Regions from separate parts of the Comamonas testosteroni genome, predicted to be linked through region 2. Evidence: predicted binding sites of a transcription regulator. Region 2 holds the regulator's gene; the other holds the start of a gene.
What was found. The regulator sigma-54, encoded in region 2, starts transcription at its own class of promoters, with help from an activator protein. The targets are predictions, from matches to a motif close to TGGCANGNAANCTGCTTT.

Region 1: F0P97_RS25090 (DUF3567 domain-containing protein) is a predicted target of sigma-54. The motif match lies at 6,042-6,059, and genes of this name have one in related genera.

Annotation. Positions count from the first base shown of each region.
Region 1 is NZ_CP043568.1:5,443,828-5,451,921, forward strand. It holds gene F0P97_RS25060 (LysR family transcriptional regulator) at 1-571, shown strand, start outside; gene F0P97_RS25065 (Bug family tripartite tricarboxylate transporter substrate binding protein) at 681-1,655, opposite strand; gene F0P97_RS25070 (TraB/GumN family protein) at 1,756-2,790, opposite strand; gene F0P97_RS25075 (fumarylacetoacetate hydrolase family protein) at 2,815-3,885, opposite strand; gene F0P97_RS25080 (IclR family transcriptional regulator) at 3,995-4,786, shown strand; gene F0P97_RS25085 (DUF3108 domain-containing protein) at 4,812-5,972, shown strand; gene F0P97_RS25090 (DUF3567 domain-containing protein) at 6,257-6,556, shown strand; gene F0P97_RS25095 (MFS transporter) at 6,795-8,094, shown strand, end outside.
Region 2 is NZ_CP043568.1:5,646,334-5,654,427, forward strand. It holds gene F0P97_RS26010 (THUMP domain-containing class I SAM-dependent RNA methyltransferase) at 1-798, opposite strand, end outside; gene F0P97_RS26015 (tRNA-binding protein) at 978-1,316, shown strand; gene F0P97_RS26020 (DUF711 family protein) at 1,374-2,606, shown strand; gene F0P97_RS26025 (aspartyl/asparaginyl beta-hydroxylase domain-containing protein) at 2,740-3,660, shown strand; gene F0P97_RS26030 (RNA polymerase factor sigma-54) at 3,851-5,452, opposite strand; gene lptB (LPS export ABC transporter ATP-binding protein) at 5,598-6,380, opposite strand; gene lptA (lipopolysaccharide transport periplasmic protein LptA) at 6,377-7,033, opposite strand; gene F0P97_RS26045 (thiol:disulfide interchange protein DsbA/DsbL) at 7,164-7,814, opposite strand; gene F0P97_RS26050 (SPOR domain-containing protein) at 7,970-8,094, opposite strand, start outside.

The DNA.
Region 1 (8,094 bases), 200 kb from region 2:
CGACATTCAGGCCTTCGAGGCGCTGAACAGCGGCACGCGTCTGCGCATCGGCAGCGAGACGCTGACCGGCACCTGGGAAGCCCTGCGCGAAGGCCGGGCCGACCTGATCGTGGCTGCGGGCGAAGGCCCGGCCGGCGGCGGCCACAAGGCCGTGGCCGTGGGCCAGCTCGATTTCGTGTTCTGCGTGACGGCCAGCCACCCGCTGGCGCGCCTGGGCCGGCCACTGGCGCGCAGCGACCTGCTGGAACACACCGCCGTGGTGGTGGGTGACGGCGCGCGCTCGCTGACCGACCGCACCGTGGGCCTGCTCACCGGCCAGCGACGCATCACCGTGCCGAGCATGCAGGCCAAGATCGAATGCCAGGCCGCCGGGCTGGGCCACGGCTTTGTGCCGCGCGCCTGCGTGCGTGTGGAGCTGGAGACCGGGGTGCTGGTGGAACTGGCGGTGGAAGAGCCGCGTCCGCCCGAAACCTTCTGGCTGGCCTGGCGCAGCGATGCCCGCGGCCGGGCCCAGCAATGGTGGCGCGAGCGCCTCAGCCGCCCACTGCTGCCCGGCATACTTCCCTACTGAAACGGCCCTGCAACGCAAGGAGGCAGGGCCGTGGTGATGTGAGCCGACGAGGTCTGCGGCAACGGTTCAAGCCATGCCCGGGACCTCGCGAAGCTCAGGGACGGGACTCTCAGTCCAGCTTCACGCCAGCCGTCTTGATGACCTCACCCCAGCGCTTGGCTTCGGTGCGTGCCATCTGGTGGAACTGCTCGGGCGTGCCGGGAAGGGCTTCCATGCCGAAGTCGGCCATGCGCTTGACCACATCGGGGTCCTTGAGGGCTTTTTGCAGGTCTGCATTGAGACGCTGCACGATGGCTGGCGGCAATCCCTTGGGACCCAGAATGCCCTGGAAGGCGTAGACCTCGGAATCCTTGAGACCCAGCTCGGCCAGCGTAGGCACGTTGGGAAGATTGGGCACGCGCTTGGCCGTGCCTATGGCCAGGGCCCGCACCTTGCCGGACTGAATCACGGGCAGGCCCGATGCCAGATCCAGGAACATGCAAGGCACCTGGCCGCCCATCACATCGGCCAGCGCGGGCGCGGCGCCCTTGTAGGGGATATGGGTCAGGCTGGTGCCGGTGCGGTTCTTGAACAGCTCCATGGCCAGATGGTGGGGCGAGCCATTGCCGGGCGAGGCGTAGTTGAGCTTGCCGGGGTTGGCCTTGGCATAGGCCAGGAATTCCTTGAAGTCCTTGGCTTCGAATGCGGGGTTGACCACCAGCGCCATGGGGAAGCGGCTGATGCCGCCCACATAGGTGAAATCCTTGTCGGGGCTGAAAGGCAGCTTGCTGAACAGGTGTTCGTTGAACGCCAGGATGGCGTTGTCGGCCGACATGATGGTGTAGCCATCAGGCTTGGCCGCAGCAACGAGCTGGCCGCCGATATTGGTCGAGGCGCCCGGACGGTTGTCCACCACGATGGTCTGGTTCAGCGTCTTGCGCATGGACTCGGCCACGGTGCGGGCCAGCACATCGGTGCCGCCTCCGGGTGGGTAGGGCACAACCCAGCGCACGGGGTTGGCAGGCCAGTCCTGCGCCATGGCGAAGGGGGATGCGGCAGCAGCCGAGCTGGCTGCCACGGCAGCCAGGAATTGACGACGATCCATCGTTTGTCTCCTTGAGGGTGATGTAGGGGGGTTGTGGAATGATTTTTGGACCCCGCCAGGCTGCCTTTTTCTATTAATTGATAGCTGCCTGCGCTTGTCTCTATTCGGTTTGAATCGGTTTTGACTCCGATTTCTGTATGGGTGGCAGTTTGAAGCTCACGCGCTCGACCTGATAGCCTTTCTGACGCAGCAGCTCGGGCAGCCCCATGGGCCCGACCATATGCAGTGCACCCACGGCAGCAAACACGGTCTTGCCCTGCTGGAGCTGACGAACAATGCCATCTGCCATGCCCGGATTGCGTCCATCCATGAGGCGCGCGTACTTGAGCCGATCACGCTCGGTCTTGATGCAGTCGCACCAGTCGGCATAGTTCTCCAGCTGTTTTTCGTTGCCGCTGGCCCAGATATTCGCCAGTTGCTGCAGGATTTCCGGAGCCTTGGGGTCATCAAGCTGGTCCAGCCCGTCGCGCACGCTTTCCTGCACCTCCAAGGGATCGTCGGAAAGCAGCTCCTCGAGCTGGGTCTGCGCCGACTCCAGCCCCACCACAGGCTTGTGCAACGCATGGGCCATGCCTGCCAGCAGCAGATCGGCGCCAAACTCGGCCACCAGTCCCTGCTTGCGGCCCAGTTGGCTGACCAGGCCCAGCAGTTGGGCGTCCGGACGTTGTGTGCTCAGATGCTCGGCACAGGCCTGCTTTCGATGCTGCGCCAGCCGGGCCTCCAGCTCTGCGGGCAGCGCAGGGGCGTCGACACGGGCCTGGAAGCCTTCAATCAACTGCTGCATGACCTGCGGATTCAGCACATCGAGCTCCAGCGCCAGCAGGTCCACCCCGTACATGGAGCGCACGATGGTGCGACCGGGCAGGATCCACTCCCGCTTGCCCACATGCAAGGTGCCGTAAAGCCAGCTGGTGCGCTCGCCGTCCTGCACGCGCCAGAGCAGGCCCCTATCCTGCACATGGGGGGCCATGGCCTGCACTTCGGCCGGTGTTGGCGGGCTGAACGGCGGCGGGCAACTGGCAGCAGGTTCGGCGGCTGGTTCTGCCGCCATGGACAGGCCCGTCAACAAGGCGAGCGCCATGGCCGGCACGGCCTTCAGAGGCAAAATCCAGCGCGAGAGATTAAGACTTGGCATGGGCATGACGACTGCAACGAGAGCTTAGTCTTCGGAGCTATCCACAGGCTGAGCTTCGTGCAAGTCATCCTTGCTGCCGCCGGGCGGCGCAATGTTCTGGTCGATGGCGCCGAAGATGCTCTGGCCGTCCTTGCCCTTCATCTCGATGCGGATGGTGTCGCCGAACTGCATGAACTCGGTCTTGGGCGTGCCGTCCTGAATGGTCTCTATGCAGCGCTTTTCGGCAATGCAGCTATAGCCCTTGGGCCATTCCATGCGCTTGTTCTTGCCGCTGCCGGTCTCCACGCCCTTGTTGCTCACCGTGCCGCTGCCCACGATGGAGCCGGCACGTACATTGCGGGTCTTGGCGATATGGGCGATCAGTTGGCCGAAGTGAAAAGTCATCTCCTCGCCCGCATCGCACATGCCGACCTTGCGGCCGTTCCAGGTGCTCTGCAGCGTCAGATGCAGGCGGCCGCTCTTCCAGGCATCGCCCAGCTCGTCCAGTGTCACGGCCACAGGGCTGAAGGCCGTGGCGGGCTTGCTCTGAAAGAAACCAAAGCCCTTGGCCAGTTCGCCGGGTATCAGATTGCGCAGGCTCACGTCATTGGCCAGCATGACAAGACGGATGCCGCCCAGCGCATCCCTGGCATCCGTACCCATGGGCACATCGCCGGTGACGACGGCAATCTCTGCCTCGAAGTCTATGCCCATGGCCGTGCTGGGCACGATCACATCGTCGCAGGGGCCGATAAAGTCATCGCTGCCGCCCTGGTACATCAGCGGGTCGGTGTAGAAGTTGGCCGGCACCTCGGCATTGCGCGCCTTGCGTACCAACTCCACATGGTTGATATAGGCCGAGCCATCGGCCCACTGATAAGCTCGCGGCAGCGGTGCCATGCATCGCCGGGGATCGAAGGGAAACGCGTGGCGGGCCTTGCCGCTATTGAGCTCGTACGACAGATCCTGCAACTGGGGGGCCATATAGCTCCAGTCATCCAGCACCTGCTGCATGCGGTTGGCAATGCCGGTGGCATAGCAGGCCTGGCTCAGGTCGCGCGAGACCACGATCAGTTGTCCGTCGCGAGAGCCATCCTTGTAGGTTGCCAGTTTCATTCTCTGTCCCTCTGCTCACGGCAGCGGTGCTGGCACAATGCCTGACAACGCTAGCCAAAATTACGATTGGTTAAATTGATTTAACTAAACAAAACACGATTCTATTGCAATGGAAAAGGAACGCGCAGGGATTCAGTCGGTCGAAGTGGGTTTCTCCCTCATCGAAGCGCTGGCGCAGGCCAGCGGCCCGCTGATGCTCAAGGATGTCGCCGCCGCCGCCGGCATGAGTGCCGCCAAGGCGCACCGCTATCTGGTGAGCTTTCAGCGCATCGGCCTGGTGGCGCAGGACGAGCGCAATTCGCGCTACGACCTGGGTCCTGCGGCACTGAAGATCGGTCTGGCCTCGCTGGCCCGCCTCGACCCGGTGCGTCTGGCGCGGGAGCGCATTCCGGCGCTGCTCGAGACCCTCAATCACACGCTGGCCATTGCCGTCTGGGGCAACCATGGCCCGACCATCGTGCATTGGGAGGAATCGGCGCAGTCTGTCACCGCCAATCTGCGCCTGGGCGACGTCATGCCCATGCTGGCCTCGGCCACGGGGCGCTGCTTCGGCGCCTGGCTGCCACGCGAGGCTACGGCCGCGTTGCTGGAGCCCGAGATCGAGCGTGCACGCAAGGCCAGACGCCAGGACCTGCCCCAGACCGAAGAGGCCGTTGCGGACATGCTGGCCGAAGTCCGTGCGCGCGGCACGGCCCGCGTGGTCGATACCGTGCTGCCGGGCATCGTGGCCTTCTGCGTGCCGGTCTTCGATGCCTCCGGCCATATCGTGCTGGGGCTTATGACCCTGGGCTCGCTGGCGACTTTCGACCCGGACTATGGTGGAGCCATCGACGCGCCGCTGCAGGCGGCCGCCCGCCAGCTCTCCAGCGATCTGGGCTGGCGCGCCGCTCCCGGCCACTGAAACCCGCAATCTCCGAATCACGCTCATGGGCCGCTCCCCTCAGGCAAGCCAGGCACGCAAGACACTGCTGCCCATCACCGGCTTGGTGCTGGCAGCCCATGGGCTGTTGCTCTGGGGCCTGCCCGAACTGAGCCCGCCGGACAAGGCAGCGGACGACCAGATCGTGATGGAGACGCGTATGCTGCAGGCGCCTCCTCCTCCGCCTGCACCCGCAGCGCCCAAGCCGGCTCCAACTCCAGCTCCGGCGCCTCAACCCAAGGCTGCACCCCGTGCGCCAGCGCCGACTCCTGCTCCCGTGCCAGCTCCCGTACCGGACGAACAGGAGTCGGCGTCAAATCCGCCTCCAACTCAGGAGCAACAAACGCAGGAAGCGCCTGAAACAGAAGCACCCGCCAATACAGGGCAGCCCGCTGCTGCTGCAGAGCCGGTTCCCGAGCCCATGGCCGAGCCTCCCGAAGCCAATGCTGCCGACACGGCCCGCCCCATCCAGGTCACGCCCGCAGGCAGCGCGCCGCTGCCGCCAGGCTCTGTACTGCCCGTCACCCTGCCCAATTCCGCCACGCTGGAGTTCAACGCCTCGGGTCAGGTCAAGGGTTTTCAATACTCGGCCGGCGCCCAGCTGCAATGGCAGCATGACGGCCAGTACTACCAGGCCAGACAGTCGATCAGCATGTTCTTGCTGGGCGAGCGCTCCCAGACCAGCGAGGGGCTGATCACGCCCAAGGGCCTGCAGCCGCTCAATTTCAGCGACAAGGGGCGCAAAACCCAGTCCGCCGCCTTCGACGTAGCCGACGGCAAGGCGCACTACAGCGGCGGCCAGACCGATGCGGCGATTGGCGATGGCGTGCAGGACCGCCTCAGCGTGTTTCTGCAGCTCTCGGCCCTGATGGCTGCCGCCCCCGAAAAATATCCGCCAGGCACACTGATAGAACTGACCACCAGCAGCGCACGCTCAGCCGTGCGCTGGCAGTTCCGCGTGGGTGCCAGCGAGGCGCTGGAGCTGCCATTTGGCAGCGTCATGGCGCTGCGTCTGGACAAGCTGCCCGGCAAAAGCAGCAGCGACCAGCGCGGATCGGTCTGGCTGGCACCGTCCATGCAATACCTGCCCGTGCGCATCAAGCTCACCCAGGGACAGGACGACTTTGTCGACCTGCAGCTCAAGAAATATCTGCCCGCGCCGCAATAGCCTCCATGCCGTACCCTGGCATAAACCCCGAGACCACTGCGCCCAAAGCGCTCACTCACCTCCCTGCCAAGGCCTGCAACCTGCATCGGCTCGGGCTGAACGCTGTCGCGCCGTTCAAGGACTTGCCTACTACAGATCGGGAAAGCCGGTTGCCCACAACCATGTCCAATCCATGGAATACTGTGCCCAAGTGCCAAGAGCAGGCATTTCCACCTTGAAATGCGGCACCCTGTCGCCATATCCATGGCAGGCATGCTCATAACGGAAGTGAAAGGAGGAACACCATGCAAATGCTTTACGACTCTGAATCCTTTGCGGTGCTCCATCTGCGTCCCGATATGGAGGCAGACGTTCCGGCAGGCACAGCCAAGGCCGAGATCCAGCAAGCCCATCAACTGCCGCGCCACGGCTTCGAGATCGTGGACAAGCGCTCGGGCAAGGAGGTGTATCTGGACGGCTCCTGGGCCGAAATGTTCCAGAAGCAGATCCTCGCCTGGCAGCAGGACGCCCCCACCGAGGAGGAAGTGGAAGAAATTCTCGACACCTACACGGGCCTGGCCCAGCAGCCTGTCGTGGTTCACTAACAGCACACAGCGCAGGGTCCCAAGAAGGGAGTTCGCGCCAGGCCCGCCGCAGGTTCTCTGCAGCGGGCCTTTTCTTTGGGCGCGGCCATTGCGCGCACCCTGGTGCTTTCACTGATCCGCAGGCTGCGCTTGCTGCCTAGAATCGCCGCACAGGTTCAAGATTTGAAGACCATCTGTGAGATGGTCTTGTCGCGCCTGTATGGTCTGCCGGCCTCTTGCAGAAACACAGGAGGCCAGCATGCAGACCAGCATCCACAGGGTTCGCGGCGTTCAGGATGTCATCGCCTACATCGACGCACGCCAGGGCATTTCAGGCCGCGCCGGCACCATCTGGTGGCTGGCACTCGGCGGACTTTTCCTCGACGCATTCTCCAACTCCGCACTCAGCGTGGGCCTGGGCCCCATGACGCGCGACCAGCAACTGACGCCGGCCGAAGTGGCCTGGATGACGTCGCTGGCCTCCTGGGTGTCCATTGCCTTCAATCCCATCGGCGGCTGGATGGCCGACCGCTGGGGCCGCATGCGCCCCCTGGTCATCGCCAAGGTGCTGGCCGTGGCCGGTGCGCTGCTGGTCAGCATGGCGCCCGACTACGCCACCATCCTCTTCGGCCGCTTCTTCGTGGGCGCGGCCTATGGCATCGACTTCGCCATCGCCATGGCGGTGCTGGCCGAGTTCACGCCCGCCCGACTCAAGAGCCGGCTCAATGTCTGGCAGGGCATGTGGTACATGGCCGTGTGCAGCAACCTGGTGCTGGCGCTGTGGTTCCATTCCTGGGATGTGGGCGATTCGCTGTGGCGCTATTCGGTGGCCGCCACGGCGGTGTTCGGCCTGTTCATCCTGGGCATGCAGGCTGCGCTGCTGGTGGAAAGCCCGACCTGGCTGGCACGCAAGGAAAGGCTGGATGACGCCGCCCGCGCCATGACGCGCATCTACGGCGCCCGTGGCCACCGCTTCGAGGCCGCGCCGCCCGCCGAACGCCTTCCCGTGCTCAACCCGGCGCGGCGCGGGCTGGCCAATGTACTGCTGATCTTTCGCGGCATCTACCTGCCGCGCACGCTGCTGGCGGCCACGGTGCAGATAGGCCAGTCCATCCAGTACTTTGCCGTGGGCTGGTACCTGCCGCTGATCAGCGCCTCGCTGTTCGGCAAGGACTTCCGCGAGGCCACGCTGGGTGCGCTGGTGTTCAACGTGTTCGGCATCGTCGGCGGATTCCTGTCGCCCGTCATCGGGCGCCGGCTGGGCCTGCGGCGGGCCTCGGCCTTCGGCTTTGCGCTGGTGTTCCTGATGCTGCTGGTTCTGGGCCTGTTCAACGGCCGCATGCCCATCTGGCTGGCCGTGGCCGTGCCCTCGCTGTTCATCCTCTTTCATTCGGGCGGGCCCGGCGCCAACGGCAAGAGCCTGTCCACGCTATCGTTCCGCAGCGAGCTGCGCGCGGGCGCCAATGGCGTGATCGGCGCGCTGGGCGCCATGGGCGCGGCGCTGGGGCTGCTGGTGTTCCCGCTGTTCCGCCAGCAGTACGGGCTGGAGAACACCTTCC
Region 2 (8,094 bases):
GCCGTAAATGCCCACCGGCGATTCGGGCAGGATCTGGCTCTCCGCCTCATCCAGCATGGCTTCCCATACATGGCGCTGAAAAGGCACGAGCTTCTCGAACGCAAAGCGACGCAGAATGCCGGCCGGAATCCTGCGCGCGATCTGCGCGGCCTCGATCACCAGGGTACCGCTGCCGCAGCAGGGGTCGTACAGCGGCTGGGGATTGTCTCCATGCGGGTTCCAGCCCGAGGCTGCAATCATGGCTGCGGCCAGGGTTTCCTTGAGCGGGGCATCGCCCTTGTCTTCGCGCCAGCCGCGCTTGAACAGTGCCTCGCCCGAGGTGTCGATATAGATGGTGGCACCGTCGGTCGTCAGGTGCAGGTGCACGCGCACATCGGGGTGATGGGTCTCGACGCTGGGGCGCACGCCGTTGCGCTTGGCGCGAAAACGGTCGGCAATCGCGTCCTTGACCTTGAGCGCCGCAAAGTTCAGGCTGGTCAGCGGGCTATGCTGGGCCGTGACTTCGATCTTGAAGGTTTCCTTGGGCGTGAACCAGATCTCCCAGGCCACCTCGCTGGCGGCACGGTAGAGATCGTTCTCGCTGCGGTACATGGTGTGCGACAGCTCGATCAGCACGCGCTGGGCCAGACGGCTGTGCAGATTGAGCAGCATGGCATCGCGCCACATGCCGCGCAGCATGACGCCGCCCCGGCCCACGAGCAGATCCTGCCCGCTGGCGCCGGTGATGGCGTGGACCTCGTCGGCCAGAAAGCCCTCGACGCCGGCGGCGCAGGGCAGAAACAAATGCAGTTGGTTCATAGAAATCAGTGCGCGCCAGCAACGGCGCAGGCGCCGGACGCTCACGGGAGCCTGTTGTGCGCTTTACAGGGCATAAGCATACGCGCTAGGCCTTTTCCGGTGCCCGCGCACGACAAGCGTTGCTCTACAGATGCACGCAGGGCCCAAGGCATGATGCCAGGCCAAGGAGCAATGACGACATGGAAGAAATCAGCTGGAACGACTTTATGAAGGTGGAGCTGCGCGTGGGCCGCGTGCTCCAGGCCGAGGTCTTTGCCGAGGCTCGCAAACCTGCCTACAAGCTGCTGGTGGACCTGGGCCCCGAGCTGGGCCAGCGCAAGTCCAGCGCACAGATCACCGAGCATTACCGGCCCGAGGACTTGATTGGCCGCCTGGTGGTGGCCGTGGTCAACTTTCCGAAGAAGCAGATTGGGCCTTTGATGAGCGAATGTCTTGTGACCGGTTTTCACGATGCCACGGGAGCCGTGGCCCTGTGCGTGCCCGACAGGGAGGTGCCGCTGGGCACACGCCTGCTGTGATCGGCATATTCAGAGGCAAAATGGCCACCAGCCATTCTCCTGCCTGCGGATACTGCTATGAATATCAGCTTCAACCCTCTGGTGCGCGTGCGCACCGTCACTGCCTTTGTCAACCTGAGCGCCGATGAGGCACATTGGCAGGCCGGCCTGACCCAGGCCAAGCAGCAATGCGATGCCGTGGCCGATGCCATCGAGGCCCGGGGCTATCAGGTGCAGTCCATCCGCATCGTGAGCAACCCGTTCGGCGAATACCTGAACGTCTGCGGCATAGACAGCGCCCTCGCCGGCCTGCAGCGCATTGCCGAAACGCTCAACACCATCAACACCGGCAAACGCCGCATCCGCTTTGCCGTGGGCGAAGCGCGCAATGCGCAGGAAGTGGCCCTGCTGCCGCAGCTGATTGCCGCCTATGGCGACCTGTGCAACGCCTGCGTGAACATCGATCTGGATGAACACGGCTTTCTGCAGACCGACTTGCTGGCCCACAGCGTGCAGGCGATTCAGCAAATCGCGCGCACCACGCCGCGCGGCGAAGGCAACTTCAACTTCACGGTCAACTTCAACTGCGCGCCCGGCATTCCCTATTTCCCGGCCAGCTACCACCGCGGCAAGCACCACGGCGCCCTGGTGCTGGGTCTGGAGACGCCAGACCTCATGGTGGCTGAACTGCAGCAGCTGCAGCAGCAGCGCCTGCAGCTCGATCACGCGGCGTGGTTCAGGCTCGCATTCGAGCGCCTGAGCCAGACCCTGAACGAGCATGCCACTGCCATCCAGCGCTGTGCCGACGGCGTGACGCTGGCCGAGGGCTGGCATATCGCGGGCATGGACACCTCGGCTGCGCCGTCCAAGTCCTGCGCCTCCATGGTCGATGTCTACCAACTGCTGGGCGTGCCCTGTTTCGGCGCCAGCGGCACGGTGGAAGCCTCGGCCCTGCTGACCCGCGTCTTCAAATCGGTCAGCGGCGTGACGCAGATCGGATTCAGCGGCCTGATGCTGGCCGTGACCGAGGACGAAGGCCTGGCCCAGGCCAGTCTGAATGACGAATTCGATATCCGCGCCCTGCTGACCTATAGCAGCGTCTGCGGCATCGGCCTCGATACCGTACCCGTGCCGGGCGACAGCAGCGCCGAGCAGATCGCTGCCGTCATGCGCGATACGGGCACCATGGCTTTTCGCCTCAACAAGCCGCTGACTGTGCGCCTGTTCCCCGTGCCGGGGCTCAAAGCGGGCGACAGAACGGCCTTCGAGAGCGCCGATCTGTGCAACTGCGCCGTACTGGCTCTGCCTTGAGCATCTAACAGGCGGGCTTCTGCGCCTGGCCGTCAAGCGCCGGCAGCTATTGCTTTTGATATTCCCCTACCCCGGTTCTGTTTGACCTGCCCCCATGGTGGCCGCCGGGGTGCCCCCGGTAAAATTGGCTCTTATGGCAAAAATTATCGTTCTGGCACTGGTGCTGCTTTTCTTTGGCTGCGGGCTGTACATGCATCTGCGCGGCAAGGTGCGCCACAAGGTGCTGCGCCAGCTGTTTGATCACTCCACGTTCACGGCGCCGTTCAACGTCTTCATGCTGATGTTCAGCAAGGTACCGCGCACGCCCTACCTGCCCACCAGCACCTTCCCCGAGCTGGCACCGCTGCAGGCCAACTGGCGTGAAATCCGCGAGGAAGCCGTCAATCTGCAAAAGAACATGCAGATCAAGGCCGCCGCCAACAACGACGACGCAGGCTTCAACTCCTTCTTCAAGACCGGCTGGAAGCGCTTCTACCTCAAATGGTACGGCGACGCCCACCCCTCGGCCATGGAGCTGTGCCCCAAGACCACGGCCCTGGTGAAGTCGATTCCCAGCGTCAAGGCTGCCATGTTTGCCGAGCTGCCGCCCGGCGCCAAGCTCAATCTGCACCGCGACCCCTATGCAGGCTCGCTGCGCTATCACCTGGCCGTGCTGGCCCCCAACGACGACCGCTGCATGATCGAGGTCGACGGCCAGCCCTATAGCTGGCGCGAAGGCGAAGGCGTGATCTTCGACGAGACCTTTATGCACTGGGCCGAGAACCGCAGCGAGGGCAACCGCATCGTGCTGTTCTGCGACGTGGAGCGTCCCATGACCAATGGCTTTGCCCAGTGGCTCAATCACTGGCTGGGCAAGAATGTGGTGGCCGCCGCCAGCTCGCCCAACAACGAAGGCGATCCGCGCGGCATGATCAGCAAGCTGTTCAAGATCTCGTTCTATGCGGGCAAGTACCGCCGCGCCTTCCGCAACTGGAATCCGACCTTCTACAAGATCCTCAAGTTCGGACTGATGATCGGCGTGCTGGTCTGGTTTATCTGGTGGCTGGTTTCTTGATAACCCCCTGAGGCGCTACGCGCCTTCCCCCTGGCCGGGCGCCCCCAAGGGGGACGGCGGCATCGCCGCAAGGGCGGCTCTTGCTCGCTGCCCCTGACTTGAGAAATGCCTTATCAAGGCTCCCGCCCTAAATGCAGAACAAGAAAGCCGCTGTGCGATGCATCAGCGGCTTTCTTGTTTCTGCGGTGCCCTACAGCGCCTTGCGCAGCGTGGTCGTCGGTATCTTGAGCTGCTCGCGGTATTTGGCGACGGTGCGGCGCGCGCACTCGATGCCCTGCTCTTTGAGCATATCGGCCAGCTTGGCGTCCGATAGCGGCTTCTTGGCATCTTCGGCATCGACGAACTGCTTGATCAGCGCACGCACGGCCGTGCTGGAGGCACTGCCGCCGGTTTCCGTACCCAGGCCCGAGCCGAAGAAATACTTGAGCTCGAAGGTGCCCTGGGGCGTGGCCATGTACTTGGCCGTGGTCACGCGGCTGATGGTGGACTCGTGCAGGCCCAGGGTGTCGGCGATATCGCGCAGCACCAGCGGGCGCATGGCCAGCTCACCATGCACAAAGAAGTTCTTCTGCCGCTCCACGATGGCTTCGGAAACACGCAAGATGGTGTCGAAGCGCTGCTGGATGTTCTTGATGAACCAGCGCGCCTCCTGCAGCTGCTGCTGCAGCGCCGCATGGCCGTCGCTGTTCTTGTGGCGGCGCAGCACACCGGCATAGATGTCGTGCACGCGCAGACGCGGCATGACCTCGGGGTTGAGCTGCACGGAAAAGTCCATCCGGCCGGCGCCGGCCCGCACCGGACGCACGATGACATCGGGCACCACGATATGGCGTTCCACATCGACAAAGCGACGCCCCGGACGCGGCTCCAGTCTGGCGATCAATGCCATGGCCTCGCGCAGTTGCTCCTCGCGCGCGCCGCACAGGCTGGTGAGCTTGCGCAGATCGCGCCGCGCCAGCAGGTCCATGGGCTGCGCACAGATGGCCTGCGCCAGCAGCAGCCGGTTCATATGCGCCTCGGTCGTGCCCTCGTCCTCGGCGGTGCGGATCAGGTCGCGCAGCTGCAGCTGCAGGCACTCGGCCAGATCACGCGCGCCCACGCCCACGGGCTCCAGGCTTTGCAGCAGCTTCAGAGCAATGACAAAGTGCTGCTCCAGCTCCTCGCGCTCTTCCAGGTCGTCGCCGGCTAGGCTCTGCGCCAGCTCCTGCAGGGAATCCTCGAGATAGCCGTCGTCGTTGAGCGACTCGATGAGAAAGCGCAGTGCCGCCATGTCCGCCGCGCCCAGATGCAGGCTCAGCGCCTGACGATGGAGAAAGTCGGTCAGGCTCTGGTGCTCGCGCGCCAGATCGATGGCATCGGTTTCGTCATCGCCATCGCGGTTGCGTGTGGAGCTGCTGGCCGAGGGCGTATCCCACTCGCTGCTGGATTCGCCGCCCCATTCCCCGTCCTGGCCGTCCATGCCGTCGGCCTCCCAGTTCAGCGTTTCCGGGGTCTCGGCACTTGGCGTCTCCGCTATTGTTTCAGCAGCTGCTTGCGTTTGCTTCGCATCATTTTCAGCATGAATACTGTCTGAAGTGTTGTATTCACTTGCGCTAGCAGCTACATCTACAGGAGCATCTCCCGTAGATTCGGCCTCATCGCCAGCACGTTCCAGAAAAGGGTTGTCGACCAGCATCTGCTCGACTTCCTGCGCCAGCTCCAGAGTGGAGAGCTGCAGCAGCTGAATGGATTGCTGCAGCTGCGGCGTCAGCGACAAATGCTGCGAAACGCGTAGCGAGAGACCTGGCTTCATCGAGGCGCGGCTCCCAGACAATCATTGCAAACGCGCACAGTGCCATGGGTTGGCAGCCGGGTCTCCCCAGGGCAAACCCCGGCGCAGCCGGTCAGGGTCCCTTCCGGGGGCAGCGACCACACAAAGTGAAGGAACGTGGGGGTCATCACATTCTGAAATGTTCGCCCAGATAGACGCGGCGCACATCGGCGTTCTCCACGATCTCCTCGGGCGTGCCTTCGGCCAGCACATGGCCGTCGCTGATGATGAAGGCGTGGTCGCAGATGCCCAGCGTCTCGCGCACATTGTGGTCGGTAATCAGCACGCCGATGCCGCGCTCCTTGAGGAAGCCGATGATGCGCTGGATCTCGATCACCGCAATCGGGTCGATGCCGGCAAACGGTTCGTCAAGCAGGATGAAGCGCGGTTGCGTGGCCAGGGCTCGGGCAATTTCCACGCGACGGCGCTCACCGCCGGACAGAGCCAGTGCCGGCGACTGGCGCAGATGCTCGACGCGCAGCTCCTGCAGCAAGCCGGTGAGGCGCTTTTCGATCTCGCCCTGCGTCAGCGTCTTGCCCTGCTCGTCCTTTTGCAGCTCCAGCACGGCGCGCACATTGTCTTCCACGCTGAGCTTGCGAAAGATGGAGGCTTCCTGGGGCAGATAGGACAGGCCCAGACGCGAGCGTTGGTGAATCGGCATGCCGCCCACCGGCTGGCCGTCGATGAAGATCTCGCCGCCGTCGCTGCGCACCAGGCCCACGATCATGTAGAACGATGTGGTCTTGCCCGCGCCGTTGGGGCCGAGCAGACCGACCACCTCGCCTTTTTGCACGGACAGGGACACATCCTTGACCACCTTGCGGCTGCCGTAGGACTTGGCCAGATGCTTGGCTTCCAGGCGGCTGTCGGACTCGCCGCTGCGGCTGCTGGAGAAAGTCGGTTCGCTCATTTCTTCTCGTCGGCTTTCTCGCCGCCCAGCGTCATGCTCTGGCGCAGCTGCGTGCCAGGTGTTGCAGGCTTGGGCTGGGCTCCCGGCGTGCCGTCCTTGGGCGCCATGATGGCGCGCACACGACCGCCCTGCCCCACGGAGGAGCTCGGCAGGCCGCCGCTGGTCTTCTGACCATCGACGGTATAGACGTCCGTGATGTTGTTGTAGACGATGATGGAGCCCGTGACCTGATCGCTGAGCTGACCGCCACGGTAGCGGCGCATCTCGCCACGACGGATGAACTTGACGATATCGGCCTTGCCGTCGTACTCGATGACTTCGCCTTCGCCCTCGATGAACTCCTCGGGCTGACCGGCCACGGTATCGCGCTTCTGACGGAAGAATGCTCGCTTGCCGGCCTCGGCCTTGATCACGCCGTACTGATAGCCCTCGGCATCCTGCCGCACATCGAGTTGGGCGCCGCGCAGCACGATGGAGCCCTTGGTCATCACCACATTGCCGGTAAAGACACTGGTCTGCTGCAGCTCGTCATGACGCAACGCATCCGCCTCGATATTCATGGGCTTGGCGCTGTCGGCTTTTTCGGCATGGACAATGCCGGTCGCTGCTGCCAGGGCGCAGGCCAGCGCAAGAGGTAGGAGTGTTTTTTTCATGGAAGGCACGTTTCTTGCATCCATTGTAGTCATTCCCTTTTTGCAACTTGCGTAAAAAACACCCACAAAAAAGCCCGCACGGCGGCGGGCTTGCTGGGCATCAAACGTCACTGGCGTCTGCTGCCTGATCTCAGGCCTTGCGGCTGGAGGCGATCAGCGCATTGACCACGCGCAGCACATTGTCCATATTGCCGGCCCTGGTGCCGTCCGTGTAGTAGCGGCCGGCCACACCCATGGCGGGCACGCCTTCCACGTCATACTCGTTTTGCAGCTGGGCGGCCTTGCGCGCCTGATTGGCCACGGTGAAGGAGTTGTAGACCTCCTTGAACTTGGCCAGATCCACGCCCTGCTTGCCGACCCAGTCAAAGATGGCGTCATCGGTCTTGAGCAGATTGCGATCCACGTGAATGGTACGGAACACCTTGGCGTGCAGCTGGGGCAGCAGGTTCATGCCCTCCAGAGCGTAGTAGAGCTTCTGCTGCGGCACGAAAGAGGCATTGAAAGCCACGGGCACGCGGCGAACCACCACATCGGCAGGCTGGCTCTTGGCCCAGGCTTCGAACTGGGGCTCGAAGACATTGCAATGCGGGCAGCTGTACCAGAAGAACTCGACCACCTCGACCTTGCCGGCCGGCGCGCTCACGCTGGCGGGCTTGCCGAGCTTGATGTAGTCCTTGCCTTCTTTGGGCGCAGCGCCCTGGGCCCAGCTGGAGGAGGCACCCAAAGTCAGGGCACCGGCAGCAGCTGCCGAGGCAGCCAGAGAGAATTCGCGACGTTTCATCTAAAAAAACTCCTGTATCAGGTCTGCAGTATCAGAGCCCAGCGGCCCCAAAAAGTTCAGCAAAGTCCTAAATCTCGCACCCGCTGTCTGGGACGCCTCGGGCCGCAGCCTGAGGGATCCGCAGAGAGAGGCTGCACAACGCCTCGCAGGGCCGATTATCGCGCTGCACGCACCAGGGTCGAGTCCACGCCCGCGCCATCGAGCTTGCCCTTGAGCTGCTCCGCGTCGTCACGCTTGCTGAACGGCCCCACGCGCACGCGAAAAACGGTGATGCCGTTCT